3 regions of the Streptosporangium roseum DSM 43021 genome follow, and region 3 is predicted to be linked to each of the others. Evidence: riboswitches for the same ligand, from Rfam matches in the RefSeq annotation. Region 3 holds a riboswitch; each other region holds the start of a gene.

Region 1 (3,226 bases), 5.1 Mb from region 3:
CTGAGCTTCTGAGCGGTGGTCATGACGGAGATCCTTCTCTTGTGGCGGTCTGCCCGTGAGTCCATTCTGCGATGGACCGGGTAACGGGAAACTACTGCATCCATGTCGAAACCCGGCACTGCCGGGGTAAACGAAGACGCGCCCGGCGGCTCACATGAGCCGCCGGGCGCGTCTGGGATCGGGGAGGCGGCTTGGTCAGCCGGTTACTCGGGCGGTGATGTCGTCGCCGATCTCGTGGGTGGTCCGGCCGGCCCAGCCGGTCAGCCGCTCGACGAGGTCGTCGGCCACGGCCTGCTCGACCTTGGCGGCCTCGGCGGTCAGGCCGAGGTGGTCCAGGAGCATGGCGACCGACAAGATCGTCGCGGTCGGGTCGGCCTTGCCCTGCCCCGCGATGTCGGGGGCGCTGCCGTGGACCGGCTCGAACATGCTCGGCGCGGTGCGGTCGGGGTTGACGTTGCCGCTGGCCGCCAGGCCGATGCCGCCGGCGACGGCGGCGCCGATGTCGGTGATGATGTCGCCGAAGAGGTTGTCGGTGACGATCACGTCGAAGCGCTCCGGCTGTGTGACGAAGAACATCGAGGCGGCGTCGACGTGGCAGTAGTCGGTCGTGACGTCGGGGTATTCCAGGCTGACCCGGTCGAAGGTGCGGGCCCAGAGGTCACCGGCGTAGGTGAGCACGTTGGTCTTGTGGACCAGCGTCAGCTTCTTGCGCGGCCGGCTGAGCGCCTTGTCGAAGGCGTAGCGGACGACCCGCTCGACGCCGAAGGCGGTGTTCAGCGACTCCTGCGTGGCGACCTCGTGCGGGGTGCCCCGGCGCAGCACGCCACCGGCTCCCGCGTAGAGGCTCTCGGTGCCCTCGCGGACGACGATCATGTCGATGTCCTCGGGACGGGCCTTGCCCAACGGGGTCTCGACGCCGGGGAAGAGCTTGACCGGGCGGAGGTTCACGTAGTGGTCGAGCTCGAAGCGGAGCTTGAGCAGCAGGTCGCGCTCCAGGATGCCCGGGGGCACGCTGGGGTCGCCGATCGCACCGAGCAGGATCGCGTCGTATCCGCGCAGCTCGTCCAGGACCGCGTCGGGAAGGGTCTCACCGGTCTTGTGATACCGCTTGGCGCCGAGGTCGTAGGTGGTGGTCTCCACCTTCGTGCCGACCGCTTCGAGGACCTTCAGGGCCTCGGTGACGACCTCGACTCCGATCCCGTCCCCGGGGATGACTGCCAGGCGAATGTTGCGCGAATCCATGCAGGCACCTTACCGGTCCGTCTCGGTAATCGAACACCGATCTCACCCATCGGACATTTCAGCGCGTCCGGGACGCGTGATCGCTTTGTCCGGTTTTGCGACGTATTGACCCTTTCGTTAACTTTGGTTATGGTCCTCTCCATTCGAACCGACGCCTAATCCGCACCGGCCGTCCCCCTTTCGGCCTGCGCGGAGCCGGGGAACCACCATCTGGGATCCACGGCCGTCCAGGACATCTCGCTTCGCACGGCGGAGCCATGCCCTGGGCCGCCTTCAACGGGATCCCTTGGGGCGAATCAGCGCTTCCCGCGCTGTAGGGCGGCCTCCACGCCCGAGCCCGACAGCTAACCCGGCCGGCCTTATGGAAGGAACCATCCTGTCCGGCAAGATTTACCCCCGCGTCCTGACCCTTCTCGTCGCCGGCACCACCGTGTTCGCGACCCCGTCCCTCGCGCAGGCCGACACTCCCGCCCCCGCCCCCTCCCCCGCCCCCTCGCCTGAGGCCACGACGCTCACCGGCCCCAAGCTCAAGGAGATCCTCGCCGAGCAGGCCCCCAAGCCCGCTTGGAAGAAGGCCCTGAAGTGGGCCATGGCCCAGCGCGGCACCCCGTACGTCTGGGGCGGCACCGGCCGCGGCGGCTTCGACTGCTCCGGCCTGATGCTCCGCGCCTACGGCGCCGCCGGGATCAAGCTGCCCCGCGTCGCCGCCGACCAGTACCGCGCGTTCTCCAAGAAGATCGCCTGGAAGAACCTCAAGCCCGGCGACCTGGTCTTCTTCCACGGCCTCGGCCATGTCGGCATGATCAGCAAGCCCGGCTACATGGTGCACGCCCCGCAGAGCGGCGACGTGGTCAAGGAGGAGAAGCTCAACGCCTGGCGCCGCAGCAGCTTCGTCGGCGGCGTCCGCCCCGACCCCGCGGGCGTCAAGCTCTCCGTCGAGCAGGCCAAGCGCGCGGCCGAACCCGCCCCCACGATGCTCGAGGCCACCGCCTGAGCACCGGGGGCCCCGGGGACGCCGCGGGCCGCTCCACCCGTGGCGCCCCCGGGGCCCCTCAGCCGGCGGAACCGCCCGCCGGGCCGAGGCGGGCCTGGAGGCCGTCGAGGACTCGCTCGAGCCCGTAGGCGAAGGTCTCCTCCCGGTTCTTCTCCGGGTCCTCGCCCCGGTAGGTCGCGTACAGCTCCCGCAGCCTCGGATACGCCAGCGCGGCCGCCTCGGCGGCCGGCCACAGGTCCTCCACCACGTCCCGCTCGCTCCGGGCGCCACCGGCGAGCTTCGTGAGCATCGCGGCTTCGCTGGTCGCCGTCCCCAGGACGTACGCGGCAACCGTCTGCACGGCCTGGTCGGCCTCTCTCAGCGCGAAGCCCGCCGCCTCGAACACGGCGAGCATGCGGTCGGACTGCCGCATCATGTTCGGCCCCAGGTAGGCCAGCCCCACCTCGTCGAGCACGGAGACCATCCAGGGATGGCGGAGGATCACCGACCGCATGCTGCGGGCGCAGCCGACGGCGGCCGCCCGCCAGTCGGCCGGATCTTCGACGTCCGGCACCCGCATTTCGCTGTAGACCTCGTCCACGACCAGTTCGATCAGCTCGTCCTTGTTGGCCACGTGCCAGTAGATCGCGGTGGCCACGGCGCCCAGCCGGCCACCGAGGCGCCGCATGCTCAGGGCGTCGATCCCCTCGCCGTCGAGCAGCTTGAGGGCCTCGGACACGATCTGCTCCCGGCTCAGCGCCGGCTGTTCGCGCCGTTGCCTGCGCGGCCGGGTCCACACCGAGGGGAGCGGCGATTCGTCGGCTGACATGCGGGCCTCCTTTGGTCGGACGGAATTGCACGTCGTACGCGTGAATGTACAGCGTTCAAGCAACATGTCGAGCGAAGCCCCTCCTTGCACAGCGTCCAGGGGTTGAACACTGTGCAGTTTTAACTGTACGGTGTTCATCAATCCCGAACGCCGTACAAGAAGGAGGAGTGATGGATCGTCAC
Region 2 (3,226 bases), 3.8 Mb from region 3:
TGTGCTGTCCGTACTCTGGCTGCCCCGACGGTGTGCGATCGCGGTCGGGATCATCCTGATACGGCGGCTGTCCGGTGCTCACCGCGTCACCTCACTACTTCGACGGCGCATGTGGCATACGTGAGACTCACATGCTTGCTGCAGCACAAGGTATCGACATAGGTATCAACAGTCATCTTTCTGATCGGTAACCGTCAAGGTCACGTCAGTCGCGATCCCGGGTCAGGTGGAGCAGCATTCGGGTGTTTCCCAAGGTGTTCGGCTTGACGTGCTCCAGGTCGAGGAACTCCGCGACGCCCTCGTCATATGAGGCGAGAAGTTCGGCGTAGACCTCCGGTGCGACGGGCGTGCCCTGGATCTCACGGAAGCCGTGCCGGGCGAAGAAGCCGACCTCGAAAGTGAGGCAGAAGACCCGCCGGAGCCCGAGCCCGCCGGCGGTGCGGATGAGCTCCGAGACGATCCGGTGGCCGATGCCCAGCCCTCGGCAGGCGGGGTCGACGGCGACGGTGCGGATCTCGGCGAGGTCCTCCCAGAGCACGTGCAGCGCCCCGCAGCCCACGACGGCGCCCGCCCGCTCGGCCACCCAGAATTCCTGGATGTCCTCGTACAGGGTGACCGTGGCCTTCTCCAGAAGGCGCGGGCCGGCTCCCCCGTAGGTGTCGACGAGCCGCCGGATGGCGCGCACGTCCGGAGTGCGGGCGCGCCGTACCGTGATCTCGGCCGCGGCCTCCGCCGCGTCCGCCGGGCGGTCCCGCGGGTCCCGTTCCGCGTCCACGTCTCCGCCCCCGGCCACTGCGCGTCGTCCCGCGATCTCGGTGTCGCGAACGGCCGGGGTGGGGGAATGCTCCGCAACCTGCTCCATAACCGATCAGCGTACGTCCTCGGCACGCGCGAATTACGGCTCACCCTTAACTCACGCCCCACGGCCAACAGATGACAGATGGTAGTCACGCCATGACGCTGGGCCGCGGGCGCCGGTGACGGGCCAAAACTCGCCTTTCGCATGGTCCTGGAGCTGCGAAGACCTCCACCTCCCCTTGACCGAGAGCACATAAAACCAGCGTAATGCACATGTTGATCATGGAGATGTGTGATCTTCTTGTGACATTCCGGTTGTGAAAGCTCTACCGAGTTTGTAGTTCTGGTTGAGCATGAACCTCCAATTGCACTAATGTCCGTGCTCGATGTCAGCGACGTTAAAGCGCTGAACCGCCGAATCCCCGGACCCGGGGAACCGGGGACCCACCCTTTAGTCCCCTGGGGTGAATCCGAGGTGCCCCCGCACCCTCGGTAGGGCTACCTCCGGCCCGAACCCGTCAGCTAACCCGGTAGGCGGCCGAGAGAGGAGCCTGTTGGTGAAGCGCACGCGTGACCGTGGGGGGAAAAACACGGGCAGACATGCCCGCCGTCGAGAACACGCCCCGCGTGGACTCACCCGCCGGATGGCGCTCATCGGACTGGCCTTCGCCTCCCTGACCCTCGGCACCCCTGTCGTCGCGGCCACCGCCGACCCGAAGCCCAGCCTTCCGGAGCTGGCCAAGCAGGTCGAGAAGCTGCACACCGACATCGAAACGCTCACCGAGCAGTACAACGGCGAGCGCGTCAAGCTCAAGCAGGCGCAGCGCGCCGCCGCGAGCGCCAAGAAGACCCTCGCCGTCAGCGAGTCCGAGCTGGCGTCCCGGCGCGCCAAGGCCACCCTCCTCGCGCAGAGCTCCTACATGTCGGGAGGTCTGGGCGCCGCCATGGTCTTCAGCCAGCCGACCGATCCCGACACCTTCCTCGACCAGGCCACCACGAACTACGCCCTCCAGCAGCAGCAGAGCGAGGAGGTCGCCCAGGTCGCCCGGGCGATCGAGGCCGCCGAGCGGGCGCAGGCCAGCGCCAAGGCCCGGACCACCGAGGTCAAGGACCTCCTGTCGGAGATCGGCACCAAGCGCACCAAGATCGAAGGGCTCGTCGACAAGGTCGAGAGCGACCTGTTCAGCGAGGTGCGCAGCCGGGCCAAGTCCAACAGCCGGGGCAGCCGGGTGAAGATCAGCGTGCCGATCGTCGGCAGCGGCAAGGCCGCCGAGGCCGCCCGCTGGGCACTCTCCCAGCAGCTCAAGCCGTATGTCTGGGGCGCCGAGGGCCCCAACTCCTTCGACTGCTCCGGCCTGGTCATGTGGGCCTACCAGAAGGTCGGCATCAGCCTGCCGCACTACACCGGTGACCAGTGGACCGCGGGCACCCACATCTCCAGGGACGAGCTGCGCCCCGGTGACCTCGTCTTCTTCTACAACGACCTGCACCACGTCGGCATCTACATCGGCGCCGGCCTGATGGTCCACGCGCCCCGGACCGGCGACGTCATCCACATCGCCTCGATCGACAACCGGCCCTTCGCCGGTGGCGTGCGGGTCGCGGACTGAACCGGAGGGCGAAGGCCCGCCCGATCAGACGGGCGGACCGTCCGGTCAGACGGGCGAAGGTCCGCCCGACCAGACCGGACGGTGGACCGTCCGATCGGATCGGAGTGCGACGGACCACGCGGCCACGACAGACCGCGGACCACCCGATCCGGTCGGACCGCGGCGGAGCGCGCGACCAGGACAGACCGGGCGACGGACCCCGCGGCTAGATCAGGCGGCGGCGAGCCGCCCAGGCCACGGCTTCGATCGCCGTGGCGACGCCGATGCGGTCGCAGATTCCGCGGAGCCTGCGCCGGACGGTCCGGCCGCTGATGTCGAGGCGACGACCCACCCGGTCCACGGTGACGCCCTTGGCAAGCTCTGCCAGGAGCACGAGATCTTCGTCACTGAGACCGATCTCGCCCATGCCCAGGAGGCTGTCGCCGCGACGGGAATCCACTTCTGGATATGCCATCTAGAGTCGCTCCCCCCGCACTGGAACTCAGGCGTGAGTATGTTGGATATCAATGTCGCCCGTCAGGAACGGTAAACGCCTTGTTCAAAGGTCGTCAAGTTCCCCTCTTCATAGAGGCGGCGAGCGCTATTGACATAGCGGGCGCTACGTGAAGTACTCATGATATGTCGGTGCCTTTGCGGTTAAGTCGCGGCCAAGCCAAGGCGCGCACCCGCAACCGCCTGCTGGCCGCGGCCGCCGAAGTCATCGCAGAACAAGGTTTCGCTGGGGCCTCCGTCGACGAGATCGCCTCCAGGGCGGGCCACACGGTCGGTGCCCTCTACTCCCATTTCGCCGGGAAAGATGAGTTGTTCCTCACTCTCTT
Region 3 (3,226 bases):
TCGAAGGAGGTCTTGATGGCCGGGTTGCTCTCGATGACGAGCTGGTTGTTCTTGTCGAAGTAGGAGACGTTGCCGTTCTTCGGCGCCTCCTGCGACAGGATCACGTTGTAGAGGGTGTTCGGGCCGTCGAGGAACTTGGGGTCGCTCTTGCCGGGGTTGGCGGCCTGGAACTTCTTGCCGACCTCCATGAAGGCGTTCCAGTCCGGCCAGAGCTTGCCGACCTCCTCGCGTTCGGTGGGCAGGCCGGCCTTCTTGAACAGGTCCGCGCGGTAGCACATGGTCATGCCGCCGATGTCGGTGCCCAGGGCGAACAGCTTGTTGTCGGCGTTGATGCCGTTGTCCCACTTCGCCGCGGGGAAGTCGGCCTTGCGGCTGTCCAGCCCGTACGCGGCGAGGTCGGTGAAGAACTGCGGACGGGCCTTCATGAGGCCCATCGCGCCCTCGTCCAGGGCGATGATGTCGGCCGCGCCGCTGCCGGCCTGCAGGCGCTGGAGCAGCTGGGGCAGGTAGACGTCCTCGAAACGGTCCGTCAGGTTCTGGTACTTGACCTGGATGTTCGGGTGCGCGGCGTTCCACGTCTCCACGGCCTTGTCGTAGCCGAAGTTCTCGCCGCCGCCGAAGGTGTGCACGGTGATGGTCACCGGCTCGGCGGCGGCCGGCGCGGAACTGCCGCCGGCCGCGGGCTTGGCGTCGTCACTCGAACCGCAGGAAGTGATCGCCAGGGCGGTGGCAGCCATGACCGCGACCGCGGCGAGCTTGCCCTGCCGCTTGTTGTTCAACATTCCGGACCCCTCTCAGGTGGTCGCCCGAATCGATGGGAGGTGACATCGCGGATCGGTCCCCGACAAACGCGATCGGCGATGGGGTGGTTCCTCAATGTGCTTTGGGAGCGCTCCCACGAAGAGTGGACGATAGGCAACCAGGACGTCAATATGCCGAAACTCAACCGTTACATCCGGGTCGCCGAGGGTGGACGAATGGACACACAGTTCGGCAAACCTCTCAGAGAGGTGTTTGGGAGCGCTCCCATCACACGGGGACACTCCGGGACATTCCGTACGGCGCGGCTGGCGCGGAGGAACGGTCGCGCTGGAGGGGGCCGAATTCCGGACGGCGGAAAGGAGGCCGGAAAGGCGCCGGAGGGAGACCTGCGCGAGAGGGGGACCGGAAGGGGGGAGAGGGGCCGGAACGGGGGAGAGGGGGCCGGAGCGGGGTGCGGGAGGCGGGAGAAGGGATGACCGGGAGGGGAGGAGGGGGCCGTTCGGGGAGGGCGGAACGCCGAAAGGGGTCCGGCTCGGTGAGCCGGACCCCTTTCGGCGATCGGTGCATCAGGTGGCCGGTGAACCGGCCGGTGTGAATCAGCCCGCGTAGACCGGGTAGCCGTAGCCGACGACCTGGGACTTGGGCCGGACGCGGTGCTCGACCTTGCCGTTTCCGGTGTTGCCCTCGATCGTGCTGATCGTGCCGTCGCCGTTGTCCTTCTTCACGAAGCCGACGTGGTCGATGCCGCTGATGCTCTTGCCGCCGTTCCAGTCGAAGTAGACGACGGCGCCGGGCTTGGCGGTGGTGCCCCAGTGCTTGTTGTCCTTGAACCACTTGGCGTGGGAGACGGTGTAGGCGTCCCAGCCCATGGTGGGCCGGATGCCGGCCTGCTCGCCGACCCAGGAGACGAACATCGCGCACCAGGGGGCGTTGGCGTAGGCTCGCGGGCTGCCGCCGTCACGGGCGACGGTCTCCTTGGCCCGGGGGGAGGCCACGTACCAGGACTGGAACTTGGTCCCGCCGCCCTGGGCGTTCTCGGAGATGCCGACCTGCTTGGCGGCGAGGTCCAGGACCTGCGCGGCCGTGACCTTGGGCAGGCGCTCGGCCTCGATCTGGAGAGGGGTCTTGTTCGCCTTGACGGGCTGGGCGACCTCTGCGGGGGCGGGGTTGAGGTGGCCCTGTCCGGGAGTGTCCGCCAGGGCGGAGGGGGCTGCTGCGAGGCCGCCACCGAGAGCGATGGAGGCGCCCAGAACGAGGTGGGTCAGGTGACGGGTCTTGGGGGTGAGGCGGTTCTTGGCCATGCGGGGGTGTGACTCCTTGCTTCGCTTCTCATTCCGCCTACCGGGTTAGCTGACGGGTTCGGGCTGGGAAGTGCCCTACGGCGCGCGGAGGCGCCGATTCACCCCAAGAACGGTTGGTTCCCCGGTTCCGCGAGATTCGCGGATTCGGCGGCCGTGATCACCGGGCGGAACGATCCGCTTGGATGAAGCACGGTCGGGCAATGTGTTGGCAATGCGTAGGACTGGTTAGACCTAGGCGTTCACCAGGAATGAGTAGAAGCTACGTGAACCGGACAAACGATTACAAGTCCGGCACATTGCTCTGACTTGGGAATACGCCCGAATCCGGGGGGAAGTCTTGGCCACGCTCAAGATCCCTCGCGACGCGTCCGGCGGCGGGCGCGGAGCCGGAAACGCCTGTGGGGCGGGCGTTTCCGGGCATCGGCGCCGGCGGGGAGCCGCCGGGCCGATCTCGCCCCGCCCCGCGGTTTCGCCATCATCGTAGATCTTTTGGCTTAACCCCGTTTTACCTGCGAAAACACCTGATTTTGATCAGGGAGTGGCGGTGGACCAGGCGCGGATCAGCGGCAGCAGCACCCGGTCGACCGTCTCCTCCGCGAAGGCGCCGTCCAGCGGCTCTCCGGTGATGAGGAGCCGGTGCCAGACCAGGGCCTCGGTGACCCTCCTGATCTCGCCGGGGTCGGCCCCGCCCGGCAGCTCGCCCCGCTCGCGGGCGCGGTCGAGGAGCGGGACGGTGCCGGTGATGTCGGGGCGCGGCACGTTCGCGCGCAGGGCGGCGGCCAGGCCGGGGGCGGTGAGCAGGGCGGGGACCAGCGCGAAGACCAGGCCGTGCTTCTGCTCCAGGGTCCGGCAGAATCCGGCCACCACCGCCACCAGGTCGCCGCGCATCGACCCCGTGTCGGGCGGCGGTGCGACGTCGATCTCCAGATGGTTGCAGACCAGGTCCACGACCAGGGCCTCCTTGCCCGGCCAGCGGCGGTAGATCGTGGCCTTGCTCGCGCTGGCGCGCCTGGCGATCTGGTCGACGGACATGCGGTCGAATCCGACCTCGGAGAGCAGTTCCATGGTCGCGTCGAGAATCGCCCGCTCTCGCCTGGGGTCGAGCCGCAAGATGCCTCCGGTGGGCTACGAGTGCTGTGTGATCGTCTCGAATCGTACGCCTG

Evidence for each region. Region 3 has a riboswitch for cyclic di-AMP ahead of SROS_RS16045 (CHAP domain-containing protein). Riboswitches for the same ligand answer to the same signal wherever they lie in the genome.
Region 1: it holds a riboswitch for cyclic di-AMP, as region 3 does, so the genes downstream of both, SROS_RS51850 (C40 family peptidase) here and SROS_RS16045 (CHAP domain-containing protein) in region 3, are expected to answer to the same signal.
Region 2: it holds a riboswitch for cyclic di-AMP, as region 3 does, so the genes downstream of both, SROS_RS54155 (C40 family peptidase) here and SROS_RS16045 (CHAP domain-containing protein) in region 3, are expected to answer to the same signal.

The regions. Positions count from the first base shown of each region.
Region 1 is NC_013595.1:8,852,273-8,855,498, forward strand. Features, by position in the region: gene SROS_RS38775 (branched-chain amino acid aminotransferase) at 1-23, opposite strand, end outside; gene SROS_RS38780 (3-isopropylmalate dehydrogenase) at 196-1,242, opposite strand; cyclic di-AMP (ydaO/yuaA leader) riboswitch at 1,400-1,616, shown strand; gene SROS_RS51850 (C40 family peptidase) at 1,604-2,236, shown strand; gene SROS_RS38790 (TetR/AcrR family transcriptional regulator) at 2,295-3,044, opposite strand; gene SROS_RS38795 (MFS transporter) at 3,215-3,226, shown strand, end outside.
Region 2 is NC_013595.1:10,095,798-10,099,023, forward strand. Features, by position in the region: gene SROS_RS44185 (amino-acid N-acetyltransferase) at 206-715, opposite strand; cyclic di-AMP (ydaO/yuaA leader) riboswitch at 1,201-1,350, shown strand; gene SROS_RS54155 (C40 family peptidase) at 1,443-2,408, shown strand; gene SROS_RS44195 (LuxR C-terminal-related transcriptional regulator) at 2,614-2,814, opposite strand; gene SROS_RS46770 (TetR/AcrR family transcriptional regulator) at 3,033-3,226, shown strand, end outside.
Region 3 is NC_013595.1:3,603,438-3,606,663, forward strand. Features, by position in the region: gene SROS_RS16040 (ABC transporter substrate-binding protein) at 1-782, opposite strand, end outside; gene SROS_RS16045 (CHAP domain-containing protein) at 1,359-2,063, opposite strand; cyclic di-AMP (ydaO/yuaA leader) riboswitch at 2,084-2,223, opposite strand; gene SROS_RS16050 (TetR/AcrR family transcriptional regulator) at 2,595-3,173, opposite strand; gene SROS_RS16055 (oxidoreductase) at 3,189-3,226, opposite strand, start outside.